DNA from 3 places in the Rhizobium sp. Pop5 genome. Region 3 is predicted to be linked to each of the others. Evidence: riboswitches for the same ligand, from Rfam matches in the RefSeq annotation. Region 3 holds a riboswitch; each other region holds the start of a gene.
The links. A riboswitch is a leader RNA that binds a small molecule or an ion and turns the genes downstream of it on or off. The one in region 3 is predicted to bind thiamine pyrophosphate.
Positions count from the first base shown of each region.

Region 1: another riboswitch for thiamine pyrophosphate. It lies ahead of thiM (hydroxyethylthiazole kinase); the one in region 3 lies ahead of thiC (phosphomethylpyrimidine synthase ThiC).
Region 2: another riboswitch for thiamine pyrophosphate. It lies ahead of NE852_RS32770 (YkoF family thiamine/hydroxymethylpyrimidine-binding protein); the one in region 3 lies ahead of thiC (phosphomethylpyrimidine synthase ThiC).

Region 1 is NZ_CP099400.1:240,480-250,938, reverse strand. It holds gene NE852_RS25055 (DUF1349 domain-containing protein) at 1-15, shown strand, start outside; gene NE852_RS25050 (S8 family peptidase) at 218-1,879, shown strand; gene NE852_RS25045 (hypothetical protein) at 1,889-3,214, shown strand; TPP riboswitch at 3,303-3,399, shown strand; gene thiM (hydroxyethylthiazole kinase) at 3,449-4,252, shown strand; gene thiE (thiamine phosphate synthase) at 4,249-4,884, shown strand; gene thiD (bifunctional hydroxymethylpyrimidine kinase/phosphomethylpyrimidine kinase) at 4,881-5,690, shown strand; gene NE852_RS25025 (GNAT family N-acetyltransferase) at 5,917-6,396, shown strand; gene NE852_RS25020 (glycoside hydrolase family 3 N-terminal domain-containing protein) at 6,421-7,443, shown strand; gene NE852_RS25015 (ABC transporter substrate-binding protein) at 7,482-9,128, shown strand; gene NE852_RS25010 (ABC transporter permease) at 9,239-10,216, shown strand; gene NE852_RS25005 (ABC transporter permease) at 10,218-10,459, shown strand, end outside.
Region 2 is NZ_CP099399.1:3,691,856-3,702,314, forward strand. It holds gene fdhF (formate dehydrogenase subunit alpha) at 1-2,482, opposite strand, end outside; gene NE852_RS20325 (NADH-quinone oxidoreductase subunit NuoF) at 2,534-4,090, opposite strand; gene NE852_RS20330 (formate dehydrogenase subunit gamma) at 4,087-4,566, opposite strand; gene NE852_RS20335 (LysR family transcriptional regulator) at 4,701-5,594, opposite strand; gene NE852_RS20340 (helix-turn-helix transcriptional regulator) at 5,665-6,006, opposite strand; gene NE852_RS20345 (SDR family NAD(P)-dependent oxidoreductase) at 6,110-6,880, opposite strand; gene soxR (redox-sensitive transcriptional activator SoxR) at 7,020-7,484, opposite strand; TPP riboswitch at 7,818-7,931, shown strand; gene NE852_RS32770 (YkoF family thiamine/hydroxymethylpyrimidine-binding protein) at 7,922-8,116, shown strand; gene NE852_RS20360 (ABC transporter permease) at 8,129-8,935, shown strand; gene NE852_RS20365 (ABC transporter ATP-binding protein) at 8,932-9,690, shown strand; gene NE852_RS20370 (ABC transporter substrate-binding protein) at 9,701-10,459, shown strand, end outside.
Region 3 is NZ_CP099401.1:393,259-403,717, forward strand. It holds gene thiS (sulfur carrier protein ThiS) at 1-171, opposite strand, end outside; gene thiO (glycine oxidase ThiO) at 162-1,142, opposite strand; gene thiC (phosphomethylpyrimidine synthase ThiC) at 1,144-2,970, opposite strand; TPP riboswitch at 3,062-3,194, opposite strand; gene NE852_RS27605 (hypothetical protein) at 3,279-3,521, opposite strand; gene NE852_RS27610 (cysteine hydrolase family protein) at 3,706-4,290, opposite strand; gene NE852_RS27615 (bifunctional diguanylate cyclase/phosphodiesterase) at 4,364-6,751, opposite strand; gene NE852_RS27620 (transporter substrate-binding domain-containing protein) at 6,858-7,664, shown strand; gene fdhA (formaldehyde dehydrogenase, glutathione-independent) at 7,741-8,931, opposite strand; gene NE852_RS27630 (DMT family transporter) at 9,500-10,405, opposite strand.

The DNA of each region.
Region 1 (10,459 bases), on a different replicon from region 3:
CATGATTGGAGTTAGAAGTCCCCGGCTTCGCCACACGCATAGTTTACGTGAAACATCTGGCATCTGAACGTAAAAGATGAATAGCAGACACGTTTCGAGCATACTTAATCAAGTCTGCAACTGCCGAGTTTCGCTTAAATATATAGGTGTATTTTAGAAATACATTGCACCCACGGTTGCTGCTGCTATTCTTTTCGAAAGAGGAGAGGACAGCCGCATGGCGAAACGGCAACGACCGGCCCAGCCCCGAACGGAATCCGAGGGCAGCATTCAGGAGAACCTGGTCAAGACTCGAATCGGGGGCGATCTCTCGTCCTTCATGAAGGGCGATCCGGATCGTCCGAAGAAGGCCAGCAAGACCCCTGAGAGTTTCGATGTCGTCATCGAATTCAATCGCGATTTTCCCGGCGGCGCGACGGCGGCGCGCCAGCTCCTGTTCGAGGCCTATCTGCTCCACCTCGACAGGATCGGCGCGACGGATGAAAGCAACAATCTGCGGCGTTTCGGCATGTCGGCGCCGCTCGGCATGCCTGCGGTCTCCGATGATAGCAAGCTCGACCTCTCCCAGATCTTTTCGAACGGCAGCAGGATTGCCGCCAAATCGCTCTGGACCGACAGCTATGTTTTCGCCACCCTGACCCGGGAAGCGATCGGCCGGCTGGCGATCTGGACGATGGCCAAGGGCGACGACGAGAAGAGCGACGGCAAGCAGAGGGATATTCCGCTCGTCTACAAGATCTGGCACGATCACGAGATCTCCCGCTGCGTCTATGAATCCGTCCGGACGATCAAGTGCGATGCGGCTCAAGCCTCATTCGCTGCCAGCGGAAAGGGCATCGTCTGGGCCGTGGCCGATACCGGCATCGACAAGAACCATCCGCATTTCTCGACGCTGAAAACGCTCGAATTGCCGGATGGCCTCAGCCACTGGGATTTTACATCTGATAATCCCGATCCGGCTTCGGCACCGGCGACCGCGCTGACCGACGCCGCAGGCCACGGGACTCATGTCGCCGGCATCATTGCGGGCCGCACGTCTATATCGGAAGACCCGAAGACGGAGAGAGTAACGAAAATCTCGGTTACCTCGGAAATACGCAACGAGGATGATACCAGGTCTGAGGTGACCGATGAGCATCAGGGCGCGATCTCCGGCATGGCGCCGCATTGCAAGCTGATGAGCCTGAAGGTGCTCATCAATGAGAAGCAGGGGAAACTCAGCAACCTGCTGGCCGCCATCAACTACATCCAGCGTTCGAACGACTATGGGCGCAACATCAAGATCCACGGCATCAATCTCAGCCTGGGATATGTGTTCAATCCGGTCTGGTTCGCAGCCGGGCAAAGCCCGCTCTGCGTCGAAGTCAACAGGCTGGTGCGCTCGGGGGTCTGCGTCGTCGTTGCGGCCGGTAATGCCGGCTATGGTACAGTGGCGCAATTTTCCGGCGCGGTGGAGCGCGCGGCCCATAGCGGCACGATCATGGATCCCGGCAATGCCGCGCTCGCCATCACCGTCGGCTCGACGCATCGCGACATGCCGCATACCTACGGCGTCTCCTATTTCTCCTCGAAGGGGCCGACAGCGGACGGGCGCATGAAACCCGATCTCGTCGCCCCCGGCGAGCGCATCATTTCCTGCGCGCTCTATGACGCCGACAAGCCTGACGAGGCGCCGTTCCGGGAGGATACCGGCACGAGCATGGCGGCACCGCACGTCTCCGGTGCGATCGCCGCCTTTCTGTCGGTCCGGCGCGAATTTCTCGGCCAGCCCGAACGCGTCAAGGAAATCTTCGTCGGCGCTGCGACCGACCTCAAGCGGCGGCCGGAGTTTCAGGGCGCCGGGCTTCTCGATCTGATGCGAACGCTGCAAGCTGTGTAAGGAGGACGCATGGACACGCTTGGCCCCTCGCCATTCCTATGGCTCGAATTCGACAGGGACGGTGCGATCGATCCCACGTTGACGGGAAAGCTCGCCGCGCTGCTGAACCAGCCCGATATCACCGATCTCGTGGTGATGTCACATGGCTGGAAGAACACCAAGGACGACGCCCGAACGCTCTACGGAACGCTGTGGGCGAATGCCTGCAAGAAGCTTGCTGCGGACAAGGCGCGCCGCACTGTCGTCGCCGGCGTCGTCTGGCCGGCCAAGGCCTATCGCACCAATTTCGATGAGCAGACGCTGGTGACATCAGGCGGCGGCGCCCAGGCAGCCGGTGGAACGGTAGCGGAAATCAGGGATATCGATGACAAGGTTTTCGACGAGGTGCTGGCCGATTTCGAGGATCTCTTCGGCTCGGATGGCACTGCCACGGTCGAAAGAGCGCGCGCCGCGGCCAAGACCCTCGATGAAACGGCATCGCTCTTCCTCGTCAGGAAAGGCAACAAAGCGATTGGCTATCCCGGAGCCGATACGGAACTCAAGGCCGATGCCGAGCCCATCGCGCTCGCGACGGAGGATGCCAACAGCGCCAAGGTGCTGATGGAAGGGCTGGTCCCGCCGCCGACCTTCAATATCGAAAGCTCCGTCGGCAAGACGCAGGGTCTCGGCGACGTCGTCTCGGGCCTGATCTCCGGGCCGAGAGCAGCCGTCGCGCGGTTCCTGAACCAGTTGACCTACTACGAGATGAAGAACCGCGCCGGCATCGTCGGCGAGGCGTTGACCGAAAGCGTGCTGTCGAAACTCGTGTTGCAGCGGCAGATCCGACTGCATCTCGTCGGCCACAGTTTTGGCGCCCGGCTGGTTTCGGCGGCGGCGAACAAGCTCGCGCCCGTGACCAAGCTGGAATTCTTCTCGCTCACTTTGCTGCAGGGCGCCTTCTCGCATAATGGCTTTGCCAAAGAGATCAAGCCGGGCCTCGCCGGCGCCTTTCCTGATGTCGTGGGCAAGCCGACCGGGCCAATCTGCGTCACCCACACCCACAACGATCTTGCCTGCACGCTCGCCTATGCGCTGGCCTCGCGCCTGTCGCGCGATATCGCAAAGGGTATTGGCGATGCGAATGATGCGTTCGGCGCGATGGGGGCGAATGGTCCGCAGCACCTGAAGGCGGGACAGGCGGTCGCAGACGATACGGATGCCGTCTTCGCGCCGAAGCCAGGCAAGGTGAACACCTTCCTGGCTGACAAATACATCATCAAGACAGCCACCTCGGATGCTCACAACAACGTCGCGAACGAGGAGGTCGGCCGACTGCTGGCAACCATTGTCGGCTGATCGCCTTTGATAATTCGCCGCATGGCAGCGTTCGCAGAATTGTCATTTTCGGGGTGACATGCACCCCGTTCTCTGCAAAATAGAGCCTGATGAGAGACAGGGGCGTCCGTCGAAAGACGGGCTGAGAAGCACCCTTCGAACCTGAACCGGATCATGCCGGCGGAGGGAGTCGCTCGGGGTTGGGCTTTGCCCGCATGAACCGCCCCGTGCCTGCCCCCGCCTGAAAGGGGCAATATGCAGACCGAGACCACGCCGGGTACGATGCTGAAGACGATGCGGGAAAAGCCGCCGCTCGTTCAGTGCATCACGAATTACGTCGCCATGAACATCGCCGCGAACGTCCTGCTCGCCGCCGGCGCTTCGCCGGCCATGGTGCATGCCGCTGAGGAAGCCGGCGAATTCGCCGGGATCGCGAGCGCACTGACCATCAATATCGGCACGCTCTCGACGCAATGGATCGAAGGCATGCGGGCTGCGGCCAAGGCTGCGAACGCGGCTCGGAAACCCTGGGTGCTCGATCCGGTCGCCCACTACGCCACGGCCTTCCGCCGCAGTGCGGTCGCCGATCTCCTGGCGCTCAACCCCACCGTCATCCGCGGCAATGCTTCCGAAATCATCGCGCTTGCTGGCGGCGAGAGCCGTGGCCAGGGTGTCGACAGCCGCGATCCCGTCGAGCATGCAGAAGATTCGGCCCGACGGCTCGCGAGGCGGCAGCAGGCGGTCGTCGCCGTCACCGGCGCGGTAGATTTCGTGACCGATGGTGAGAAGGCGGTGCGTATTGCGGGCGGATCGGCCTTGATGCCGCAGGTCACCGCGCTCGGCTGCTCGCTCACCTGCCTCGTCGGCGCCTTCGCCGCGACCGCGCCCGAAGATATCTTCGGCGCGACGGTCGCAGCCCTCGCAACCTTCGCTGTCGCCGGTGAAGATGCGGCACTCGGTGCGGCCGGCCCCGGCTCCTTCTCCTGGCGCTTCCTCGATGCGCTGGCCGCGATCGATGCCGAAACGCTCGATGCCAGGGCAAGGATATCGCCCGCATGAAAAGTTTCGACCTTTCGCTCTATCTCGTGCTCGATCCCGATCTCTGCGCCGGGATCGGCATGGTCGAGACGGCGCGTCTTGCCGTTGCCGGTGGCGCAACGATGGTGCAGTTGCGCGACAAACATGCCGGCACCGCCGGGATGATCGAGACCGGCCGCGCCTTGAAACAAGCGCTAGCTGGAACCGGCGCCCTCCTCGTCGTCAACGACGACGTCGAGGCGGCGATTGCCATAGGCGCCGATGGCCTGCATATCGGCCAGGAGGATATGGATGCCCGTAAAGCGCGAATGATTATCGGCCCCGAAATGATCCTCGGCCTTTCGGTCGAAACCGAACTGCTTGCCGCAGCCGTCGATCCCGATCTCCTCGATTATACCGGCGTCGGACCTGTCTTTGCGACGCCGACCAAGGCCGATCACAAGCAGCCGATCGGTTTTGACGGCCTTGCGAAACTGGTAAAGGCTTCTCCGGTGCCATCTGTCGCCATCGGCGGGCTCAAGGCCGAACATGTGGCCGAAGTATTCGCAGCCGGCGCCAAGGGGCTTGCTGTCGTCTCTGCAATCTGCGGCACTTCGGACCCTAAGGCAGCCACGCGCCGCATCGCCGCCGAAATCCGAAAGGTCCGTCCATGATCCGCAACGTTCTCTCCATCGCCGGCTCCGATCCCTCGGGCGGCGCCGGCATCCAGGCCGATCTCAAGGCTCTTTCCGCCCGCGGCGTCTATGGCATGGCGGTGCTGACCGCATTGACGGCGCAGAACACACAAGGCGTCACCGGCGTGCATCTGGTCCCACCGCAATTCGTCGCCGATCAGATCAATGCCGTCTTTGCCGATGTGCGCGTCGACGCCGTCAAGATCGGCATGATTGCCAATGCGGGAATCGCCGAAGCCGTCGCCGCAGCGCTCTCCGACCGGCGCGGCATTCCCATTGTCATCGATCCCGTGATGATCGCCAAAGGGGGCGCGGCCCTGCTCGCGCCTGAGGCGATCGACGTGCTGACCCGCCGATTGCTGCCGATTGCAACCCTGCTGACCCCGAACCTGCCCGAAGCCGCCGCCCTGTTGCACCAGGCCGTCGCGACCAACCGAGCGGAAATGTCGGAACAGGCCGAGAGGCTTCGCACACTTGGCCCGGCCGCCGTACTGGTCAAGGGCGGCCACCTCGACAGCGATGAAAGCCCCGACGTGCTGGCCACGGCCGATGGCCTCCACTGGTTTGAAGCTCCGCGCGTGCCGACCAAGAACACGCACGGCACCGGCTGCACGCTCTCCAGCGCGCTGGCGGCCGAACTTGCCAAGGGTGCCCCGGTTCAGCGGGCCGTCGCCATCGCCAAGGAATACCTCGCCGGCGCTGTCGCAGCTGCCGGAAGTCTCAGCGTCGGCTCCGGCCATGGTCCGGTGCAGCATTTTCATGAACTTTGGAAACACGGCGAATAACCGGCTATCCGGTAATCCCGTCAAAAAGCGCAACAAGAAAACGGCCCGGCCCTCCCCGGGCCGTTTTCCGTTCGTCATCCACCTTGCGTTGAACGCCGGCTTCGGAGCGGGAGACCGCACCCGGCCCATTTGAAAAACCCTGTTGACAAGCTCGGCCAGATGGCCAAGTCTATAACATTAAAAGGGTATACATTCCGTAATAGCGGAATATTGGGAGGAATAACAGGTGCCAGACCTGCTTGTGAGCTTATATTCCACCAAGCTCGCCGAACTGAAACAAAAGGCCGACGATGTCGCTGCCTCCATCCGTCCGGCCCTTCCCCCGGAACTTCATCTCGTCGTCAACTGGGTTCGCGAACAGTTCAGCGAGAATTGGGCAAGTGAAGTCTCGGTCGCCTTCTCCCGCCAGCCAGTTGCCTGCCTGATCGCCGTGGAAGCGGGCAAACTGCTCGGCTTTGCCTGTTATGACACCACCGCGCGAGGTTTCTTCGGCCCAACGGGCGTCGCCCCGGAGGCGCGTGGCAAGGGTATCGGGCTCGCCCTCTTTTCCGCCTGCCTTCAGACCATGAAAACGTCAGGTCATGCCTATGCCTTCATCGGCGATGCCGGCCCGGTCGATTTCTACGCCAAAACGGCAGGCGCAATTGTCATCCCCGCCCCCGACAAGGGCATTTACGAAGGCATGCTGAGAAGCGCGCCGAAATGACCATCTGATACCGGAGTTACAGAATTGTCCTCGACCCCGCTCGCCCTTTTCGTCGGCCTTCCGAACCCCGTCATTTCGGATGATGAATTCGCCCTCTTCCGCGAGACAAATCCGCTCGGCCTCTTCGTCGGCCGGCGCAATCAACGCGAGCCGGAGCAGACGAAGCGCCTGATCGAACGATTCCGCGAAGCCGTCGGCCGCGATGATGCGCCTGTTTTCACCGACCAGGAAGGCGGCCGTGTGCAGCATCTCGATGCTGGCCCCTGGCCGCTCTTCCGCAGCTTCGGCCAATTCGCCGAACTTGCGCGCCGCGATTTCGATCTCGGCAAAAAAGCGCTGCGCCTTTCCTCCCGGGCCATGGGCGCGATGATGACGGAACTCGGCCTTTCCAGCGGCTGCTCGCCGGTTCTCGATCTCGTTTTCGAGACGACGAGCGCGGTCATCGGCGCCCGCTCCTTCGGCCCTGATCCCGACTTCATCGCAGCCCTCGGCCGCGAGGTGGTCGACGGCCTGCTCGAGACCGGCAACATGCCTGTCATGAAGCATATTCCCGGCCATGGCCGCGCGACGCTTGATTCCCACAAGGAGCGCCCGGTCGTCGACGCCAGCCGCGAGACGCTCGCCGCCACCGATTTCAAACCCTTCGTCGCGCTGAAGGACACGCCTTGGGCGATGGTCGCCCATGTCGTCTATTCGGCTTACGACGCCGAGCTGCCGGCGTCGATCTCGCCTGTTATGCACGACGTGATCCGCAAGGACATGGGCTATGAGGGCGTGCTGGTCTCCGACTGCATTTTCATGGAATCGCTCGCGGGCACCCTGCCGGAACGCGTCAGACAAGTGCTCGACGCCGGCTTCGACATCGCGCTCCACAGCCATGGCGACATTCCCGAAAGCGAAGCTGCCGCCAAGGCCGCCCGCCCGCTGACGGACGCCGCCCTGAAGCGCATCGCCGCCGGCCAGGCCCGTCTGGGCAATCTCAAGATCGATTATCGCGCCGCCCACCGGCAAGTCGAAGACATGTTTGCCAGCGTGTCGACCGCCTGACCGTCATATCTCACTCATAAGAAAAAGGGGAATAGAACATGAAAAAATATCTTCTTGCAGCCGCTGCACTGACGCTTCTTTCGGGATCCGCCATGGCGCAGACGATCCTGACCGCGAATATCGAACCGGCGACGACCTGGGTGCGCAACTTCAATCCGTTCAACCAGACCTCGTCGCGCCAGTCGACGCTCGACTTTATCTATGAACCTCTCGTCATCTTCAATCGCTTCGACAGCAACAAGCCGGTCTATCGTCTGGCCGAAAGCTTCAAGCTCTCCGACGATCTGAAGAGCATCGAATTCCAGCTGCGCCCGAACCTGAAATGGTCTGATGGCAAGCCGCTGACCGCAGCCGACGTCAAGTTCACCTATGATTACCTGAAGAAATTCCCGGCGCTCGACTTCGTCAGCATCTGGACCTTCGTCACCGATGTGCAAGCCGTCGACGCCCAGACGGTGCGCTTCACGCTGGCCAATCCGAGCTCGCTTGCCGCCGAGCAGATCTCGCAACTGCCAATCGTTCCCGAACATGTCTGGAAGGATGTCGCCGATCCCGTCACCTTCGCCAACGAAGACCCGGTCGGCAGCGGCCCGCTGACGGAAGTGCCGCGCTTCACCGGCCAGACTTACGACCAGTGCCGCAACCCGAACTACTGGGACAACGCGCATCTCAAGGTCGACTGCATGCGCTTTCCGCAGCTTGCCGACAACAACCAGATCCTGACGGCAACCGCCGACGGCACACTCGACTGGGGTGTCTCCTTCATTCCCGACATCGACAATGTCTATGTCTCCAAGGACTCGGCGCATTTCCACTATTGGTATTCGCCGAGCAGCATGGTCGCCTTCCTGTTCAACTTGGAAACAGCAAACGAGAACAACAAGAAGGCCTTCAACGACGTGAAGTTCCGCCGCGCCGTCGGCATGGCGCTCGACCGCAAGACGATGATCGACGTCGCCGGCTACGGCTACCCGACGCTGAACGAAGACCCCGGCTTGATGGGCGAGCTCTACAAGAGCTGGGCGGACCCTTCCATCAAGGCCGACTTCGGCAAGTACGCGACCTATGACGCCGGCGCCGCCAAGGTGCTGCTCGACGAGGCCGGCTACAAGGACAAGGATGGCGACGGCTTCCGCGACAATCCCGACGGCAGCAAGATCTCCTTCTCCATCATTGTTCCGAACTCCTGGACGGACTGGGTCGATACCGTCAACATCGCCGTCGAAGGCATGCAGGCGGTCGGGATCGACGCCAAGATCGAAACGCCCGAGGAAGCCGTCTGGACCGGCAACCTCATCGGCGGCAAGTTCGATGCGGCGATCAACAGCCTGCCGGCCTCTGCCTCGCCTTACTATCCCTACAAGCGTGCCTTCAGCGCTTCCGACAAGGGCAAGACCCGCTTCACCGCGCAGCGCTGGTTCAACCCCGAGGTCGAGAAACTCGTCACCGAGTTCACCCAGACCGCCGACCTTGCCAAGCAGAAGGAAGCGATGAACAAGGCGCAGCGCATCGTCGCTGAAAACATGCCGATGATTCCGGTCTTCAACAATCCGAACTGGTATCAGTACAACACCAAGCGCTTCACCGGCTGGTCGACCAAGGAAAATCCCTTCGTCAATCCGTCGATTTCGCGCACCAATCCGGCACGCCTGCTGAACCTGCTCGCCCTGGAACCGGTGAAATAAGCATCATGCTCTCGGGAGCGGTGTCAGAACATGATGCCGAAAAGTGTAAGCGGTTTTCGGATGACATCACGCTCATCTAAAAGCGCCGCTCCCGTCACGACGGAGTTCCCATGGCTTTTCTGCTTCGCCGCCTCGTCTTCTACATGGCAGCCTTCATCGCGGCAGCGACGATCAATTTCTTCCTGCCCCGGCTGATGCCGGGCGATCCCGTGCAGATCATGTTTTCGAGCGCCGGCACCGAATTGCCGCCGGAAAGCCTGCAGGCGTTGAAACTCACCTTCGGCTTCGTCGACGGCCCGCTCTGGCAGCAGTATCTCACCTATCTCGGCAGCATCTTCACCGGCGATCTCGGCCGCTCGGTCAAATATTTTCCGCTGCCGGTCACCTCCGTGCTCGGCCATGCTCTCGTCTGGACCATCGCCCTGATGGGCACAGCGACGATCGTGAGCTTCGCGCTCGGCACCTTCCTCGGCATCGTCGCCGCCTGGCGGCGCGGCAGCAGGTTCGATGTCGTCGTCTCCGTCGGCGCGATTTTCGCGACCTCGGTACCAGCAGTCGTCACCTCGCTGATCGTGCTCTTCATCTTCGGCTTCACGCTCGGCTGGTTTCCGAACGGTTATGCCGCCGACCCGTCGCTCGATCCGGCCTTCAGCCTGCAATATATCGGCAGTGTGGCCTATCACGGCATCCTGCCAATGGTGACCCTCTGCACCGTGCTGATCGGCGGCTTCACCGTCACCATGCGCAACAATATGATCAACCTGCTCGGCGAGGACTATATCGTCATGGCCCGCGCCAAAGGCCTCTCTGACCGGAACGTGATGCTCTGGTATGCGGCGCGCAACGCGCTGCTGCCGACCGTTTCCAGCCTTGCCATCGCCATCGGCACCATTCTCGGCGGCTCGCTGGTGACGGAGGTCGTCTATAACTATCCCGGCCTCGGCAACATTCTCTATCAGGCGATCCTCGCCCGCGACTATCCCGTCATCCAGGGCCAGCTCCTCATCATGACCGCGACCATGTTGATCGCCAATTTCATCGTCGACGTCAGCTATGTCTTGCTCGACCCGCGGCTGAAGGGAGCATGAGATGAAGACCCTGCTTCGAAACCGCAAGGCGCTCACCGGCCTCGCCATTATCGCCTTCATCCTCATCGTCGCGATCGCAGCCCCGCTATTGACGCAGTACGATCCCGCCGCCCGCACTGGACGACCCCACCAGGCGCCGTCACTCGACCATATTCTCGGCACGACGCGCATCGGTCAGGACGTCTTTGCCCGGCTGATCTATGGCGCCCGCACCTCGCTCGCCGTCGGCTTCGGCGCCGGCTT
Region 2 (10,459 bases), on a different replicon from region 3:
GGATGCGCCCGGTGGTGAGCAGCAGCGGGAAGCGCGGGCCGGTGCGCTCGTCGGTCGCCACATATTCCGTGCGGATGAACTTGCCCTTCCCGCGCACGAAGCCGTTCACATGCATGATCGGCGAGCCGAGCGGGTTCTTTTCGTTACAGGGCCACTGCACCGACCCCATTTTTTCGAGATAGTCGTAGGAAACAAGCGCGAAACTCGGCGTCGTCGCGGCAATCTCGTCCATGATCTCGGAGGGATGCGCATAATTCCAGTCGAGCCCCATCGCCTGGGCGAGCTTTTGCGTCACCTCCCAGTCGCCATAGCCGTTGCGCGGCGACATCACCTTGCGCACGCGGTTGATGCGCCGCTCCGCATTGGTGAAGGTGCCGTCCTTCTCGAGGAAGGTCGAGCCGGGCAGGAAGACATGGGCGTAATTGGCGGTCTCGTTCAGGAAGAGGTCCTGCACGACGACGCATTCCATGGCGGCAAGACCGGCTGCGACATGCTTGGTATCGGGGTCGGACTGGAGAATATCCTCGCCCTGGATATAGAGGCCTTTGAACGAGCCGTCGACCGCCGCATCCAGCATGTTCGGTATGCGCAGGCCCGGCTCGTTGTTGAGCTTCACGCCCCAGAGCTTTTCGAAGATATCGCGCGTCGCATCGTCGGAAATGTGCCGGTAGCCCGGCAGCTCGTGCGGGAAGGAGCCCATGTCGCAGGAGCCCTGCACGTTGTTCTGGCCACGCAGCGGGTTCACGCCCACACCCGGGCGGCCGATATTGCCGGTCGCCATCGCGAGGTTGGCGATCGCCATGACGGTGGTCGAGCCCTGGCTATGTTCGGTGACCCCGAGGCCGTAATAGATCGCGCCGTTACCACCCTTGGCGTAGAGCCTCGCCGCGCCGCGCAGATCCGCCGCCGGCACGCCGGTGAACATCTCGGTCTGCTCGGGGCTGTGCTGCGGCTCAGCGACGAAGGCCGCCCAGTCTTCAAACTCCGACCAGTCGCAGCGCTCGCGAATGAACCTCTCGTCGTAAAGCCCTTCGGTGACGATCACATGTGCCAGCGCCGTCATGACGGCGACATTGGTCCCCGGCTTCAGAGGCAGGTGGTAGGAGGCCTCAACATGCGGCGAGCGGACGATGTCGGTGCGGCGCGGATCGATGACGATGAGCTTGGCGCCCTGGCGCAGCCGCTTCTTCAGCCGCGAGCCGAACACCGGATGTCCGTCCGTCGGATTGGCGCCGATGATGACGACGACATCGGACTGTTCGACGCTGTCGAAATCCTGCGTGCCCGCCGACGTGCCGAACGCCTGGCCGAGGCCATAGCCGGTCGGCGAATGGCAGACCCGGGCGCAGGTATCGACGTTGTTGTTGCCGAAACCGGCACGGACCAGCTTCTGCACCAGATAGGTTTCTTCATTGGTGCAGCGTGAGGAGGTGATGCCGCCGATCGCCTCGCGGCCGTGTTGATACTGGATGCGGCGGAATTCCGACGCCACATGCGCGAAAGCTTCGTCCCAGCTTACCTCCCGCCAGGGATCGCTGACCTTTTCGCGGATCATCGGATTGAGGATGCGGTCCTTATGGGTGGAATAACCGTAGGCGAAACGGCCTTTGACGCAGGAATGCCCGCGATTGGCCTGGCCGTCCTTCCACGGCACCATGCGCACCAGTTCTTCGCCGCGCATTTCCGCCTTGAAGGAGCAGCCAACGCCGCAATAGGCGCAGGTGGTGACGGCCGAATGCTCCGGCTGGCCGATCTGGATGACCGACTTTTCCGTCAGTGTCGCCGTCGGACAGGCCTGAACGCAGGCGCCGCAGGAAACGCATTCGGAATCGATGAACTGCTCGTGCATGCCCGATGAAACGCGCGAGCCGAAACCACGCCCCTCGATCGTCAGCGCGAAGGTGCCCTGCACTTCCTCGCAGGCGCGCACGCAGAGCGAACAGACGATGCACTTGGAAGGATCATAGGTGAAATAGGGATTGGACTCGTCCTTCGGCAGCCATTTCAGATTGATGTCGCCGTTGTTGCGGGCCTTGACGTGATTGTCGCCCTCATAGCCGTAGCGCACGTCGCGAAGGCCGACGGCGCCCGCCATGTCCTGCAATTGGCAATCGCCGTTGGCAGCGCAGGTAAGACAGTCGAGCGGATGGTCGGAGATATAGAGCTCCATCACGCCGCGGCGGATATCCTTGAGCCGCCCCGTCTGCGTGTGTACCACCATGTTTGCCGCCACTGGCGTCGTGCAGGAGGCAGGCGTGCCGGCACGGCCCTCGATCTCGACGAGACAAAGCCGGCAGGAACCGAAGGCATCGACCATATCGGTGGCGCAGAGCTTCGGCACCTCAATGCCCGCCTCCATCGAGGCGCGCATGACGGAGGTTCCCTCAGGCACGCTGATCTGCTGTCCGTCGATGGTGAGCGTCACCATGGTCTCGGATTTCGAAGCGGGAGTGCCGTAGTCGATTTCATGGATGAGAGACATGGTCGGCCTCCTGTATGGAAATGGAATTGAGCAAGTCACGCCAGAACGATGTCATTCGGCGGCCTCCACGATCGGCGCCGGAGAAAAATCCTCCGGAAAATGCGTCATGGCGCTTACGACGGGATAGGGCGTGAAACCGCCCAGCGCGCAGAGCGAGCCGAACTTCATCGTGTTGCAGAGATCGGCAAGCAGCACCCGGTTCTTCTCCGGCTCGATGCCTTGAGCAATCTTGTCCACCGTCTCCACCCCGCGCGTCGATCCGATACGGCAGGGCGTGCACTTGCCGCAGCTTTCGACGGCGCAGAATTCCATGGCGAAACGCGCCTGCTTCAGCATGTCGGCCGTATCGTCAAAAACGACGAGGCCGGCATGACCGATGAGCCCGTCTTTGGCGGCGAAAGCTTCGTAATCGAAAGGCGTGTCGAACAGCGCCCGCGGGAAATAGGCGCCGAGCGGCCCGCCGACCTGCACGGCCTTGACCGGCCGGCCCGTCGCGGTGCCGCCGCCAATCCGATCGACGATATCGCCGAGCGAAAGACCGAATGCCGTCTCGTAAAGCCCGCCGTACCGGACATTGCCGGCAATCTGCAGCGGGATCGTGCCGCGCGAGCGGCCCATGCCGAAATCGCGGTAGAAGGCGGCGCCCTTTTCCATGATGACGGGCACGGAGGCGAGCGAGATCACGTTATTGATGACGGTCGGACAGTCAAACAGCCCCTTATGCGCCGGCAAGGGCGGCTTGGCGCGCACGATGCCGCGCTTGCCTTCGAGACTGTTCAGCAGGGCAGTTTCCTCGCCGCAGACATAGGCGCCGGCGCCGGTGCGGACCTCCATATCGAAGGCGCGGCCCGAGCCGAGCACCGAGAGGCCGAGAATACCGGCCTGCCGGGCGATGCCGATGGCCGCCGTCATCGCCGCGATCGCATGCGGATATTCCGAACGTGTATAGACGAAGCCCTTGGTCGCTCCGGTCGCGAGCCCGGCGATCGCCATGCCCTCGATCAGCACGAAGGGATCGCCTTCCATGATCATTCTGTCGGCAAAGGTGCCGCTGTCGCCCTCATCGGCATTGCAGACGATATATTTGCGGTCCCCGGCGGCATCGAGAACGGTTTTCCACTTGATGCCCGTCGGGAAGCCCGCGCCGCCGCGTCCGCGAAGGCCCGAATCGGTGACTTCCTTGACGACTTCGGCTGGCGTCATCGAAACGGCGCGGCGAAGGCCGGCAAGGCCGCCATGCGCTTCATAGTCCACGAGCGAAAGCGGATCGGTGATGCCGCAGCGGGCGAAGGTCAGGCGGGTCTGTTCCTTCAGGAACGGGAGGTCTTCAACCTCCCCGAGACAGAGTGAATGGCCGCCGCCGCTCATCATCCCGGCGTCGAACAAGGCGGGCACGTCTTTCGCCTTCACCGGGCCGTAGCCGATGCGCTTGCCGGCAACCTCGACTTCAACAAGCGGTTCCAGCCAGAACATTCCGCGCGAGCCGTTGCGCACGATCTCGGCATCGAAGCCGCGGGCGGCGATCTCCTGGGCAATCGCCTTTGCCACCTTTTCGGCTCCGAGCGCCAGCGCAGCGGCGTCGCGCGGAACATAAATCTTGATTGTCATCGGCGAACCTCCGCGACGAGTTCTGCCGCAACCTGATCGTCCACCCGGCCGTAAACCTCGCCGTCCAGCATCGCCGACGGGGCGCAGGCGCAAAGCCCGAGACAATAGACCGGTTCCAGCGTGACGCTGCCGTCGAGCGTCGTCTGATGAAAATCGATACCGAGCAGCGTCTTGACGCGCTCGGCAACCGCATCACCGCCCATCGACTGACAGGCTTCGGCGCGACAGAGCTTCAGCACATGCCGCCCGGCGGGATGATCGCGATAATCGTGATAGAAGGTCATCACGCCATGGACCTCGGCGCGAGAGAGGTTCAGCTCCTCTGCAATCACAGGCAAGGCTTCCTGCGGCACATAGCCGAATTCTTCTTGAACTCCGTGCAGAATCGGAAGCAGCGGCCCTTCGAGGTAGCGCAAATCGGCCACGATGGCACGAGTGCGCGTTGCAATATCGCCTTCGGCGATATGAATGGTCATAAGGCAGCCCTCCCGACGGCTTGCTCGTTGCGGAATGGCGGACCTCCCCAGCCGAGTGCATTCCTCGGCGAAGCATGGCAAGGAAGCCGCTGACGATCAATAAAGCTGTTCTGTTGGTCGATAGTTTTTTTCTATCAAAGTTCCTCGTCCTGTACGAGCACCCTCGCTTCGTGCAGCAGCGCCGACACAAGCGGCGTGAAAGGTTCGCGATAGGAGGCGACAAGACCAACCAGATGATGCGCCTCCGGTTCGACGATCGGGATCATGCGGATTTCCACCGGAAATCCAAAGGACTTGGCGACGTTGCGCGGCATAATACTCGCCCAGCGCCCCGTCCTGACATGCGAGAACAGCACGATCATCGAATTGGATTCCAGCGTCGGATGCACAGCGGCGCCGGCCTCCGTCAGGTGGCGGTTGATGATGCGGCGATTCTGCATGTCGGCCGTCAATAGACAAAGCCGAAGATCGCCAACCTCCTTCCAGGTCACATTGTCGCGATCGGAGAGCGGGCTGCCCGCGGCCGTAATCAGATGGTAGCGCTCCGCATAGAGGGGAACGGTCGTGACGCGGCCGAGCGGCTCGTTTTCGAGATAGGTGATGCCGGCATCGATTTCGAGATTCTCGAGCATGCTCAGCACCTGCAGCGAATTTCGCGACACGATCGAGAAGGTGACACCGGGATGGCGTTCCTGGAAGGGCGTGGTGATGCGCGACAGCATGGCGAGCGCCGTTGGAATTGCGGCGAGGCGGATGTGGCCGGAAAGGCCTCGGCGCGCCGCGCGCATCTCCTCGCGCATGGTGCGGGCGTCGCCGACGATGCGCCGGGCCCATTCGAGCACCCGCTGCCCCTCCGGTGTCAGCCCCTGGAACCTCGAACCACGCTGCACCAGCATGACGCCCAGCTGATCTTCGAGTTGCCGGATGGCGGCCGAAAGCGTCGGCTGCGAGATCCCGCACTCCTCCGCGGCGCGGCCGAAATGCTTTTCATTGGCAAGGGCGATAAAGAATTCCAGCTTGTCGATCATTCGGGCTCCCGCGACATTTCGCGTCAGAGCTTATCTTCGACATAGCGGCCGCGCTCCGCAAGGGCGGGTGCTAACTGTTTTCCGCAGCCGGAAAAAGATCGAACAGCGATTCGAGAAAAGCAAGGACGCTGACGTTGCCGATGCTGTAATAGATCAGCCTGCCGTCGCGGCGCGTATTGACCAGCCCTTCCAGCCTGAGACGCGCAAGCTGCTGCGAGACCATCGCCTGCTGTATGCCCAGAATATTCTCGATTTCGCTTACCGTCCGCTCCTCACTCGCCAAGATGCAGAGGATCAGAAGTCTGGTCTGATGCGCCAGCGCTTTCAGAAGATGACTCGCTTCGTGGGCTTTTTCAGCGAGCTTATGCAAGTCCTGGCCGGTCATCCCCGGCTCCGGTTTAGGCAACGGCATACGAAATCTCGGAAGGGAGGCGATGAGGTAGATCAGCACAGTAGCATATTCGCAGAAGCGAATTGGCCAAAAGTGATGAAATGCCAAAAAAAGTCCAAACAAATCAGCAGATAAGCTGACCGCCATTGATCTCGATCACCTGGCCAGTGATGTATCCCGAAAGCGAAGGAGCGGCCAGGAACAGATAAGCCGGCGCACAATCTTCCGCCGTGCCGAGCCGCTGCAGCGGGATCGATTTTCTGGTCTGCTCCAGCTTCTCACGGGAAGAATAACGCTCATGGAAGTCGGTCTCGATCGTTCCCGGCGAAACGCAGTTGACGCGGATCGCGTCCGGCGCAAGCTCGCGGGCAAGTGCCTTGGAATAGGTCGCGACGAAAGCTTTCGAGGCCGAATAGATCGAAGAACCCGGGCTGCCGCCGGTCAGCGCCGAAATCGAAACCGTATTGACGATGGCAGCCCCTTGAGCCGCCTTCAATGCCGGCAGCAATGCCCGCGTCAGCGCCACCACCGACGTCTGATTGAGCCGCACGACCGCCTCGTAATCCGCATCGGTCAGCACGTCGGCAGGAAAACGGCCTAGCATGGTGCCGGCATTGTTGACGAGCACATGCAGCTCGTCGAAGAAAGCCAGAGCATCCTCCGCAAATCCGGCCGCCCCGCCCGGAGCGGAAAAATCGGCATGCAGCAGCAGTGCCCGTCTTTCCGATTCCGCCGTCAGCAGGAAATCCGGCAGGTCGCGACCGGGCTTCCGCCCAGTATGAACGATCACCTTCGCGCCGCAGTCCAGAAATTGCCGGGCCACTTCGAGGCCGATGCCGCGGCCGGCGCCGGTCACGACGACATTGCGATTTTCAAACAGTCTGGGGTGGAACACGAAGCCGTCCTCCTCGCGGACCAGGCCGCCGGTTGCGTCATGTGCCCTAACATATGAGCACGCCCACCGAAAGGAAGGCGCGCATCGATCTTTCCCGAGAGATTTGGTCTTTCCGGAGAGAAGTTGCGTCCCGGGCGGACTAGCTTTCGGCCTGGAGGAGCCGCGCCCCCGGCCCTTCCTTGCCGAGCCGGTCGCCGGGATTGCGCAGCGGACAGCTCTCGACCGACAGGCAGCCACAGCCGATGCAGCCGGTCAGGCGGTCGCGCAACAGGCTAAGCTGCCTGATTCGCTCATCGAGATCGTCCTTCCAAAGGCCCGACAGGATCTGCCAGTCGATAGCCGTCGGCGTGCGTCCCTGCGGCAGGGATTCGAACGCCGCCTGGATCTCCGAAAGCGGAATGCCGACCCGCTGCGCCACCTTGATGATGCCAAGCCGGCGAAGCACGTCACGCCCGTAACGACGCTGGTTGCCGCGGCTGCGAATGCTGGAGATCAGCCCCTTGGTTTCGTAAAAATGCAGCGCCGAAACGGCAAGGCCGCTACGCTCCGCCACTTCGCCGACCGTCAGGAGCTTGCCAAGCGCGGTTGTCGGAATCCTATCCATTGCCCCTTGACCTCAATATTAGTTGAGGTTTTATAAGCCTTGCTCCATCAGTCGTAAAGCCCAATCGCGCGAAGGAGCGACGCATGAAAACACGTCTGGATGACGGCGAGGCCGGACGGCCTGCGCTCGTCATTGCTCGCGTCAATCGTCTCGATGCTGAGATGGCCGCCTGAGGCGGAAGGCTCCGGTTCCGTTCCCGGCAGGTACGGAACCCTGGGAGCACCCGGGCAGGCCGTCCGCCCGGGTGTTTTCCCATCTCTCAGCACATCCCACCATGCGGACATGTCCGCAATTTTGCGGTTGCAGGACGAAAACCCCGGTGATAATTTCCGGGCCGATTAACAGGGGAGCTCCGTGTCGCCGGGGCTGAGATGCGAGGCACGAGCTTCCGGACCCTTCAAAGCTGATCTGGGTAATGCCAGCGGAGCGAGGTCCACATGTTTTCAGGCGCACAAGTGTCACTCTATCCGATGTCCGGCAATTTCGTCGGCTTCGTCCTCGATGCCGTAAAGGCGCTCGATCCCTTCTTTGCCGCTATACGTACCGGCACCTCTGACCGCTCCAGGAATTTCTGCACCACGCTGGGTGGCGACGCCGGCGCCGTCTTCGCCAACGGCCCGACGAAAGCCTGAAACCGAACGCTGATGAGATCGTCGCACCCATCGGATTCGCGCCTTTCCGCTCTCGGCAACGCCCTGCACCGGGGAATGCCCGCATTGCTGGCCGGTTGCGCCTTTCTGGCGGCATGGGAGCTTTATGTCGCTCTTTCCGGCATCAAGCCTGCCATCCTGCCGGCACCTTCCCGCATCCTTCTCCAGGGTTGGCTCAATCGCGACACGCTGATCGCCAACACCTGGCCGACGCTCGGCGCCACGCTCGGCGGCTTCGCCCTGTCGCTTGCCTTCGCTTTCGTCTCGTCGATCCTCATGGATTTCGTGCCCTTCATGCGCCGGGCATTGCTGCCGATCTTCATCGCCAGCCAGACCTTGCCGCTGGTGGCGATCGCCCCGCTCGTCGTCCTCTGGTTCGGTTTCGGCCTGTTGCCGAAGGTCCTGCTCGTGGCGCTCGTCACCTTCTTCCCGCTGCTCGTCGCCCTTCTGCAGGGCTATGAATCAACCGACCGCGACATTGCCGAACTGCTGAATTCGATGAAGGCGAGCCGCTGGCGGATCTTCTGCCTGGCCCGGCTCCCCTCCTCGCTACCCTATTTTTTTGCTGGCCTCAGGATTTCGATCACCTATGCCGTCGTCGGCGCGATCTTTGCCGAATATGCCGGAGCGGCAAGCGGCCTCGGCATCTATATTCTCAACGCGAAGAACAATTTCCGTCCCGATCTCGTGCTCGCAGCCGTCGTCGTCAGCGCCCTGTTGACACTCTGCCTTTTCGGCTTGACGCTCATCGTCCAGCGCCTCGTCATGCCTTGGCAGTCATCCAAGGAGGGCCGCCGATGACCGACGGAATGGTGGAACTGCGCAACATCTCGAAATCCTTCGACGGCATGAAGGTTCTCGGCGATATTTCGCTCGGTGTTACAAGCGGCGAGTTCGTTTCGATCGTCGGCCCGTCCGGCTCGGGAAAATCGACGGTGCTGCGATTGCTGACACAGGCGCTTCGGCCCGATTCCGGCACGATGCTTTTCAACGGTACGCCACTGGAACAGACGCCGCATTCCTTCGCCTTCATGCCGCAGCGCGATGCGCTGATGCCCTGGCGGCGTATCATCGACAATGCAGCGCTCGGCCTGGAGGTAAAGGGCATAAGCCGGCGGGTGGCCCGCGCCACCGTCGCGCCCCTGTTCGAACGTTTCGGCCTTGCTGGCTTCGAACGCCACTACCCTTCCGAACTGTCAGGCGGCATGCGCCAGCGCGCGGCACTCCTGCGCACCGTCATTCAGAGCCAGGACATGCTGCTGCTCGACGAGCCTTTCGGCGCGCTCGATGCGCTGACGCGGACGCAGATCCAGGAGTGGCTGCAGGGCATGTGGACCGAACACCGCTGGACGGCGCTGCTGATCACCCACGATGTGCGCGAGGCCGTGTTTCTTTCCGACCGGATCTATGTGCTCTCCGCCCGTCCGGCGCGCATCATCCGCGAATTCCGCGTTCCCCTGCCCCGTCCGAGAACCATTGCCGATCTCGGCTCGCCGGCGGCTCAGGCGATCGAGACTGAAATCCTGCAAACCCTGCTTCACCCTCACGAGACCTGAGGAGGTCACCATGCTGCTTCTTACCCGCCGTCAGACGATCTTCGCCGCCATCGCGGCAAGCCTTGCCGGCCGCCCCGCCTTCGCCCAATCGGCACCCGCGAAGGTTCGCATCGCGCTCGACTGGACACCCAACACCAATCACATCGGCATCTATGTGGCCCAAGCGAAGGGCTTCTATGCCGCCGCCGGCCTTGATGTCCAGATTCTGCCCTTTGCCGATACCAGCGCCGGAACGCTGGTATCCAACAGCGTCGCCGACTTCGGCATCTCCAGCGAAATTGAGGCTCTCATGCAGCGCGCCGCCGGCGGCGACGTGAAAATGGTCTACGGTATCGTCCAGACCGAAACCGCACGGCTAATCTTTAAGGGCGGGCGCGATGACATCAAGAGCGCTAAGGATCTCGACGGCAAGACCTATGGCGGCTTTGGCGGGACCTGGGAAAGCGCACTGATCTCCTCGATGATCCGCAACGACGGCGGCAAGGGCGAGTTTAAGACGGTGACGCTCGGCACTTCCGCTTACGAGGCGCTGGACAATGGCTCGATCGATTTCACGCTGGAGATCTATACTTGGGAAGGCGTCGCCGCCGAACTGGAAAATCGAAAGATTGCCCGCTTCCACTATGCCGACTACGGCGTTCCCGACGAGCAGACGACCGTCATCGTCTCCAGCGACGCCTATCTCTCCGCAAATCGGGAGAACGCCCGCGCCTTCATCCAGGCGACGCGCCAGGGCTATGCCTACTCCGTAGACCACCCTGAGGAAGCC
Region 3 (10,459 bases):
TTCGATCCTGTCATTGTCGTTCAGAGCGTGCCCTTCGCGGTCTTCGCGGTGAACAAGCTCGCCGTTGACGGCAGTCGCCAGCCACTCGCCTTCGTAATCGAGGGCGGCCAACAGCTGCGAAAGGGTGGTCGCGGCGATTGTCTGAGGTTCGCCATTGATGATCAGACGCATTGGGAACTCCTTTGCTTCGTCCGTCCGGAAAAGACGAGATCTGCGGCTTTTGCAGCCATTGCGGGCGCCAGGAGGAAACCATGGCGATAAAGACCGTTGAGGACGACGGCATTGCCTTCCCGTATGACCCGCGGAAGATTGTCGGGAAAGGCCGGGCGAATGCCGGCGCCGGTTTCGACAAGCGCGGCGTCCGCAAAGGCCGGATGCAGCGTGTAAGCCGCGTTCAGCAGTTCCATCAGCGAGCGTGCGGTGATCGGCCCGCTGTAATCGGTCTCGATCATCGTTGCACCGACCATGAAGAGGCCGTCGCCGCGCGGCACGACATAGACCGGGATGCGGGGATGAAGCAGGCGGACAGGCCGTGAAAGCTCTATCTCATCGGTACGCAGATAAAGCATCTCGCCCCGCACGCCGCGCAGATCGTTCACCTGCCCGATGCGGGCAGCGCCCGTGCAATCGACGATATCGGAGAAATCGTCTTCCTCCGCATCGCCGACTGAAAAAACAACGTCCTGCGCCGCCAATTTTTCTTTCAACACGTGCAGCGCCTGCCTGGGATCGAGATGCGCTTCCTCCGGGAAAAACAGCCCTTGCCGGAACCGTCCGGCAAGGGCCGGCTCGAGCGAGGCAACGTCTTCCTCGTCGACCCATCGATAACAGCTCGTCCGGCCGGCAAAGCGTTTCAGCTCCCCGTGGTCGCGCGCCGGGGCGACCACCAGCGTCCCGTTGCGGGTGACGTACCCCGGCAGGATCGCCTCCCAAAGCGCGGCGGCCTGCGCTCCGAGCCGGAGCACGGCCTCGTCGGCGCTTTCCCGCTCGCACCAGGGTGCCAGCATGCCGCCCGCAAGCCAGGACGCGGCGCGATCGAAGTTTGCGTGCGGGTCGACAACTTCTACCTCGGCACCGCGGGTGAGCAGTTCGTGCGCGACGGCAAGGCCGGCGACGCCGGCCCCTTTGACAAGGATGCGCATCTCAAGCATCCGGAGCTTCGGTGGAAGAGACCGCAACATAGAGGTCTCCGCCATCGCGGTAACGGGCGGCCATGGCTTCCAGTCCCTCCTTTTGAGCCTCCGACCGGATATCGTGCGATATGCGCATCGAGCAGAATTTCGGCCCGCACATCGAACAGAAATGGGCGACCTTGTGCGCCTCTTTCGGAAGCGTCTCGTCGTGGAAGGAGCGGGCCGTCTCGGGATCGAGGGAAAGGTTGAACTGATCTTCCCAGCGGAACTCGAAGCGGGCGCGCGACAGCGCATCGTCACGAATGCGCGCGGCAGGATGGCCCTTGGCGAGATCGGCGGCATGGGCGGCGATCTTGTAGGTGATGACGCCGGTCTTGACGTCGTTGCGGTCAGGCAGGCCGAGATGCTCCTTCGGTGTGACGTAGCAGAGCATGGCCGTGCCGAACCAGCCGATCATCGCCGCGCCGATCCCCGAGGTGATGTGATCGTAACCCGGCGCAATGTCGGTCGTCAGCGGCCCCAGCGTGTAGAAGGGCGCCTCGCCGCAGACGGCGAGCTGCTTGTCCATGTTCTCCTTGATCTTGTGCATCGGCACATGGCCAGGCCCTTCGATCATCACCTGGCAATCCTTTGCCCAGGCGATCTTCGTCAACTCGCCGAGCGTTTCGAGTTCGGCAAATTGTGCCGCATCGTTGGCGTCGGCGATCGAGCCGGGGCGCAGGCCGTCACCGAGCGAGAAGGAGACGTCATAGGCGCGGCAGATGTCGCAGATTTCCTCGAAATGCTCGTAGAGGAAGCTCTCGCGATGATGATGCAGGCACCACTTGGCCATGATCGAGCCGCCGCGCGAAACGATGCCGGTGACGCGGTTGACCGTCAGAGGGATGTAATGCAGCCGCACGCCTGCATGGATGGTGAAATAGTCGACGCCCTGTTCGGCCTGTTCGATCAGGGTATCGCGATAGATTTCCCAGCTGAGGTTTTCGGCGATGCCCTCGACCTTTTCCAGCGCCTGGTAAAGCGGCACGGTGCCGATCGGCAGCGGTGAATTACGGATGATCCATTCGCGGATATTGTGAATGTTGCGGCCGGTGGAAAGGTCCATGACGGTGTCGGCGCCCCAGCGGGCGGCCCAGACCATCTTCTCGACCTCCTCCGCCATCGATGAGGTGACCGCCGAGTTGCCGATATTGGCGTTGATCTTTACCAGGAAATTCCGGCCGATGATCATCGGTTCGGCTTCCGGATGATTGATGTTGGCGGGAATGATCGCCCGGCCGGCGGCGACTTCCTGACGGACGAATTCCGGTGTCACATGATCGGGAATGTGGGCGCCGAAGCTCTCGCCGTCGCGAAGCATCGCGCCGGCCTGCGCTTTGCGGCCGAGATTTTCGCGGATGGCGATGAATTCCATCTCCGGCGTGACGATGCCGGCGCGCGCATAGGCCAGTTGCGTGACTGCTTGGCCGTCCTTGGCCCGCAGCGGCTGACGTCTGGCCGGAAACGAGGGCGTCAGCCGGTCGCCGCTGGCAAAGCCATTATCCTCGGGACGGACGTGGCGGCCTTCATAGGGCTCGACGTCGTCGCGGGCGAGCACCCAGTCGCGGCGTAATGCGGCAAGACCCTCTTCGATGCGGATGTCGGCGCCTTCGATCGTATAGGGACCGGAGGAATCATAAACAGTTACCGGCGGTTCGCCCGAGGTCGGATGGAGGCTGATCTGCCGCATCGGCACGCGGATATCGGGGTGCAGTTCTCCTGGAACGAAGATCTTGCGAGATGCCGGCAAGGGGCCGGTAGTGACAGTCGGGTGAAGATTCTTGGCGGCAATTGTCATGGTTGAGGCTCCAAATTGGTTTGGAGACCCAGTCCTCACGCCGGAATGATGGAAAGACGCCGGCCCGGATTCGAAAATCGAATCCAATGCCTTTCGAGCGCTTGCACCGTCCCTACGCCAGTATGAACTGGATCAGGTTCAACGGGTCACTGCGCCCACAATCGGCAAAGCCGTATTGCCTAGCAGTATCTCAGCCCCTTGCCGGGACCCCCCTGGTGAATGCTGCGGAGGCTACGTCCTCGGCCGAGTTCATGTCAACCCTGGAACTGAGGCGTAACGTGATGAAGTCAGGCGCGATCCGGGTGGTCCTACCGCCACTTGCGAGCATCCGCGCTATCCTGACAGCCATATGGCGGCAAGGCGTTAGCGAACGTGGCATGCAGCGTGACGCATCCCCATTCATTGATCGGGCCGGGCATGCGGCTGTTCAACTCGATGCCGACCTCATCATAGGGACTTTCCGCATTGGTGACATAGCGGTACCAGCGGAAGCCAATCACCACGGCCAGGACAATGACGACAGTCAGCAATAATTGAATGGCTCGACGCATATATTCCCCCTTAAAATCAATAGTATCGGGTTTGCCGCCTCTTCGTGGAGACCGGATCTCCTGCCTTCCTAGTGAGTGGCGCTGACGCACACAAGATGACCGTGCGCTCGGCAGCAAGCTTCGATCCGGTTATGCCGCGGAAATCTTCGGCGCGCCGCGGATCGCATCGTGCCGGTGGGTGTGCTCAGCCGACACCGCTCAGAAATTCCTCGGTCTTCATGAGATCGAGCTGCACGGAGAACCGATCGTGGAGAAGTTCCAGCGATGCGTCATAGGTATCGTCGGCGCTGCTGCAGACGGCGTCCTTCAGCACGATGACGCGATAGGCAAGATCGATCGCGCCGAGCGTCGTGGCAAGCACGCAGACATCGGTCTCACCGCCAGTGATGACGAGCGTGTCGACCCGCTCGGACTGAAGGATCGTGTGAAGGCGCCCGTCGACCCAGGGTGAATAAGTGCGTTTGTCGAAATGCCTTGCCGGCGGAACCAGCGGCGCCAGCGGTGAAGCCAGCTCGACGAGGTCGCGCGGCAGATGTTCACCTGTCATCATCCACCATTTCCGGTAATAGTCCCGCCATTTCCCCGGCATGTCGTCCGCATGCTGGGGTGGCATGAAGCGCGTGAAGATCGTCCGGGACGGGTGCCTGCCGGCGAGTTCAGCGATCTGCGGAGAGACCCGCGCCATCCAGGGAACGTGCCAAGGCGTATCTTCGGCGAACATCCGCTGCATGTCGACGCAAAGGTGCCGCCACTCACCGATCTCGCCCATCGCCTCCTCCGCTGACCTCCGGCGCTAACCGTGGCCTGGGACGAAAGTTCCCCACCGGAGGAAGGCAACACCCTCACGCGATAGCTTTTGGAACGATCCTGACTAGCCCGGCCGCGCCCTCGGGCTGCCGGAAACAATGGAGTTCGCAAAGCGGGACGGGCTTCGAAAAGAAATAGCCCTGGAGGTCGGTGCAGCCCAGCGCCGTCAGAAAGTCGCGTTGATATTCTGTCTCGACCCCTTCGGCCGTCGTCGAGATCCCGAGGTTGCGGCTGAGCGCGACCATGGCGCCGATGATGGCTGCCCCATTGGCTTTGGAGCCGAGCAGCGAGACGAAAGATCGATCGATCTTGATCCTGTCGATATCGAAGCGCATCAGGTGGCTGAGGCACGAATAGCCGGTTCCGAAATCGTCGAGCGAAATCTGAACGCCCCGGCTCCTTAGCGACTTCAGCACCGTGTAGACGTCGGAGTTGTCCTCGATCAGCGAGGACTCGGTGAGCTCGAGTTCAAGCCGGGATGGCGCCAACCCGGTCTCCTGAAGCACGGCGAAGACTTCCTCGGCAAAATTTGGTCTCCTCAACTGGGAGGGGGAGACGTTGACGGCGACGAAACCATTCTCAGGCCAATTGCAGGCGGCCTTGCAGGCCTCACGCAGCACCCAGAAACCGAGCGCGTCGATGAGGCCGCCCTCCTCGGCGACAGGGATGAAGCTTGCAGGCGTCAGCAGCCCGCGTTGGCTGTGGCGCCAACGCACGAGCGCCTCGGCACCCGACGCCCGATATCCGTTCTCCGCGCGATGTATCGTCTGATAATGGACTTCCAGCGATCCGAAATCCGGCCTGTTTGCGATCGGATCGGGTTGGGTGCCGTGAGCGGAAGCCACCCCTTTGGCCAGAACTTCCCGCAATTCGTTCTTGAGAATGTCGCGTGCGTTCCTGCCGCCGTCCATGGATGGGGAATAGGCCCGCCATTCGCCTCTTCCGCCAACCTTCGCCTCGTAAAGCGCGACGTCGGCATAGCGCATGATGTCGTCCGCGTTCCGCCCGGAATCCGGCACGACGGTCACGCCTACCGAGCCACCGACCCGCGCGACCGCTTCGCCCTTCAAAAGCGGGAAGGGCTTCGCGAGTTCGGCAACGATCGCCTCGCATATTGCCGGCAGAATTTGATCGTCGTCGATATCCCGGAGAAGCAAGGCAAACTCATCCCCTCCAAGCCGGGCAAGCGTGTCACCGGGACGAAGAAGCGATCGGACCCGCTCGGCCGCCATCCTGATCAGTTCATCGCCGGCGGCATGGCCGAACGTGTCGTTCACAGCCTTGAACCGGTCGAGGTCAAGAAGCGCGACGGCGAAGCGCTCGACCGAATCTTGCGTATCGGCCAGGCATTCGTCGAAGCGCATCGCAAACATTGCGCGATTGGGAAGGCCGGTCAGCACATCGTGCAGGGCAAGCTGCCTGGCATGAAGCTCGCTCTTCTTCAGATCGCCGAGACTGCTGCGCAAGCGCACGAGCAAGACCGAGAACAGGACCGCGATCACCAAGGCGGCAATGGATAACGCCGGCATCAGCCGGCCGATCACCCTCGAGCCCGGAAGGTCGGGCCGCCAGACGATGAAGCCGATCGGTTCGCCGTTTGACGTCGCGTCGATTTGAAACGCAACCTCGTTTTCGTCGGCATCTGCGGTGCGCGCGAAGCGTGCGCCATTGAGGCCCTGCTGCCGGCTCAATTCGTCCAGTGCCGCGCCATCGATAAACCGCACGACGATCAGGAATTGCCGCGTGGGCTGATCTTGTCCCTGCGGAGCTTCGTTGATGGCCACGACTCCGACGATCGTCGGACGACCTTCCAGCCGCATCAGATTGGCCAGGGCACGGTTGGGACGCGCCGCGTTCGCAAGGCGGTTTTCCATTGAGGACGGTGTTCGTTCATTGGAAATCGCGCCTTGGTTAACCGCAAGGCGGGCATCCTGAAGGAGCGGCAAAAGGAGAGGCTTCATCCAGCGATAGCGCTTTTCCGTTTGGGCGTCCGCCATCATCAGCAGGTGAGCCTGCTCATCGACCACAAAAGCCTGATCGTAGCCGAAAGCGGACATTGCGGTCTGGCTGATCGCGCTTCCTGTCGCCGTCGTCAGAACCATATCGAGGCTGGACGAAACTCCGGCCGCCCGGGAGGCCGGATGGACGCGGGCGAGATAGCCGTTGCCGAACTGGCCTATGACATGGGCTACCTGCGTGACCTGCTCTCGCAGGCGCGCATTGACCAGCTGGCGTTGGCGGTCGAGGGCCGCCGCGTCGCTCTCCGTTCCCGCCCACAAAGCCGAGAGCACGACCAGTCCGATTGCGCCGAGCCCGCTGACGGCGATGAGAAAGAGAATTCTGCCCGAAGCTATCCAGGATTGCTGAAACGTATCGGAACTGGGAGGACGAACGATGTGCAAGCGTAGACCCCTGAACACCACGGGAAGCGGGCGCCGTCACCGACAGTAACAAGGAAGCGTTCACGTAGAATTAAAAGCTAAGGCGCACTATTGGCGAGATCGATGACGCACGAAGGAGTTCCCGACGATGCTGCGCATGTCCATTCAATCTATGTTGCGCGGAACGCTGATGGCGGGCGGCGTGGGTATCCTTTTAGCTGCGGTCTTACCGCTCCCGGTGGCCGCGCAGGATCCGACCCCCATGAGAATTGCTGTTGAGGGCGCATTTCCGCCCTTCAACTACCTTGATGCGAACAACAAGCTTCAGGGCTTCGACATCGACGTTGCCAATGCCCTTTGCGAAGTGGGCAAATTCGAGTGCCAGTTCATCATCGAGAAGTGGGACGATATGATCCCGGATCTCATTGCCAGCAAATACGACGCAATCATCTCATCCATGTCGATGAGCCTTGAGCGGCGCCAGAAGGTTGCTTTCACTGAGAAATACTACAACAGTCCGTCAGTATTCATCGCTCGCAAGGATTCGCCGATCAGCGATATCAGCCCTGCCGCCCTGAGTGGAAAAATCCTCGGGGTGACGTCGTCGACGGCGCAGGAATCCTACGCCAAGCATTTTTATCCCGATATGAAGAAGACGGTTTTCCGGTCGTCGCCGGAATTGTACAAGGGGCTGTCGGACGGAAGGGTCGACATTATCCTTGAAGACAAGCTTGCGATCTACGACTGGATTGCGAACACGAAGGCAGGAACCTGCTGTGAGTTCAAGGGACCGGATCTGGTCGATGTGACCTATTTTGGCGAGGGCGCCGGAATTGCGCTGCGCCCGGATGATGGCGAGCGTCTGGCGCGCCTGAACGCCGCCTTGAAGACGATCAAGGAAGACGGGACTTATGACATGATCAACGCGAAATATTTCCCGTTCAGCATTGAGTAGCCGCCGACCGTATTTTGGTGTGATCGATGCAAGATGGCCGGCTCTTGTCCGGCCATCTCTGTTTCGGTCCTGAAGGTCAGGCGGCTTTCGCCACGTCTCCATGCGGGTCGAGGACGAATTTCGTCGCCGCTCCGTGGTCGAAGCTCTCATAGCCCTGGACGGCATCGTCGAGCGGGATGACCTTGGCGTTGACGATATCAGCGATCGGCAGCCGGTCGTGGAGGATCGCCTGCATGAGCTGGCGATTGTATTTCAGCACCGGCGTCTGGCCGGTGTGGAAGGACTGGGCCTTGGCCCAGCCGAGGCCGAAGCGGAGCGAGAGGTTGCCGTGCTTGGCGGCATTGTCGACAGCGCCCGGATCTTCCGTCACGTAGAGGCCAGGGATACCGATCGAACCGGCGGCGCGGGTGATCTCCATCATCTGGTTGAGCACGATCGCCGGCTGTTCGCCGCCCGAATGCCCCCTCGCCTCGAAACCGACCGCGTCGATGGCACTGTCCACCTCGTTGGTGCCGACGACCTGAGCGATCATGTCGCCAAGGCGATCGCTCTGGGACAGGTCGATCGGCTCGAAGCCGACCTTCGCCGCGTGTGCGAGACGATCCTTATTGAAATCGCCGATCATGACGACCGCAGCGCCGAGGATGCGAGCCGAAGCCGCAGCCGCAAGACCCACAGGACCGGCGCCGGCGACATAAACGGTCGATCCGACCCCGACGCCCGCGCGCACCGCGCCATGGAAGCCGGTGGGCAGGATGTCGGAGAGCATGGTTAGATCGCGGATCTTCGCCATGGCCTTGTCCCGATCCGGGATCTTCAGCAGGTTGAAATCTGCGTAAGGAATGGTGACGTAACGCGCCTGTCCGCCGATCCAGCCGCCCATGTCGACATAGCCGTAAGCGCCGCCGGCGCGGGACGGGTTTACCGTCAGGCAGACGCCGGTATCCTGGGATTTGCAGCAGCGGCAACGGCCGCAGGCGACGTTGAAGGGAACCGAGACGATATCGCCGACTTCGAGCATCTCGACGTCGATACCCTTCTCGATGATTTCGCCGGTGATTTCATGGCCGAGGATCAGACCCGGCATCGCCGTCGTGCGGCCGCGGACCATGTGCTGGTCGGAACCGCAGATATTGGTCGATATCACCTTCAGGATGACGCCGTGCTCGATGCGGCGGCCATCAGGCGCCTCCAGCTTCGGATCGTCGATATCGCGAACCTCGACCTTGCCCGGCCGGAGATAGACGACGCCTCTATTCTTGCTCATGGATTCCTCCCATTTGTTTGATGCCTCGAACTGCAACCGATGCAGTCGACGGCAATCTTTTCCTCCGGTCTGCCTCCTTTGCAGGCCGGTATTCACAACGCCGCACCGGGCGACATTCGAATTTCGCAGATAGGCAGCACAGGCTGGATGGGGGAGAGAGTGACACGATAGGTTGGTCTGTCGTTCCGCTCGCCATCGTCCGCCGCAGTCCGCAGATCTGCCGCGCAAAGAGCTGTTTTCGGGCTCCAGAACCTCCTTTCGATCCATCTCGGCACCTTTCCGGATGTCTTTCCGGCGATCTCCGTCAGGATTGAGTTGTTCTACCTCTGCGGGACGGCACCGGCGTCAGACCGGTCTCCCAATGGTTCAAGTCGCCAACTCGCGAGGCGGCGCCTAGAACATCACAAACAAACCACGCCGGGCGGAAAACAGCGCCCGAAAAAACGACATGGGCGCAACTCAAAGACGACAGTCGGCGAAGTCGCGGCGGGTTACTGCCCGAAAGAAAGATTTGCTTCCCGGAATAGGGCGGTTTTCCGGACCGTTTCAAAGATTTGATCGTGGGGCCTTAGCCGTCGTACGACCGGCGGCTGCGCTTGGCATCGAGTGCCGTGTGCCAGAACACGGCGCCGAGAATGATCGCTCCGCCGAAATAGGTGGCGACGGGCGGCTGTTCGGAAAACAGCAGCCAGACCCAGAAGGGTGTCAGCACGATTTCCATCGTGCCGATCAATGCGGCTTCCGCCGGCGGCATTCGCTTCGCCCCTGCAAGGAAGAGCACCAGCGCCAGCGAGAAATTGGTCGCGCCGAAGGCGGCAAGGACGAGCCAGTTGTGCAGATCGAGCGAGCCGACCGAACCGAAGGGCGCGAAGATGACAAGGGTCAGGAAGGCGCTGACGACAGTCGGCGGCAAGCTGGGTACGCCGGGGCTGATGCGCGGGATGATGATGACGAGCGCGAAGGACGCGGTCATGCCGAGCGCCAGGAGATCGCCCCAGCCGGTGCCGCCGCCGATCGATGAAGCGACGATGACGCCGACGCCGAAGAGGGAAACGGCGCCGGCGATCAGCGTCCGCCTGGCGACCCTCTCTCCGAGGATGAGCCAGCCGAACAAGGCCGCGATAAAGGGCGTCGTCGCATAGATCATCGTCACATTGGCGACGGTGGTCATGTAGAGCGCCCCGATGAAGCATCCCTGACTGAACGTCTGGCACGCGATCATCGCAAGTCCTGACGGATGGAAGACGGATCGCCATTGCCGCCGCGAGATACCCCCTTCGAGGAAAAGGCAGGGGATCAGCAGAAACAGGCCTCCGAACAACGACCGCCATGCGATCGCCGTCCATACGTCGGTGGTCAGGAGCCGCGAATAAACACCGCTCGCGCTCCAGGCAAGGGTCGCGGCAATGATGAGAAGCACACCCTTCTCGTGCTCGCTGCCTGCGAGGTCTCTGGCCGGATTTTCAATGGTCACGCTGATAGTCTCAAAGAAGGAAGTCGAACGCCGCCCATTTCTGCGCCAGCAATT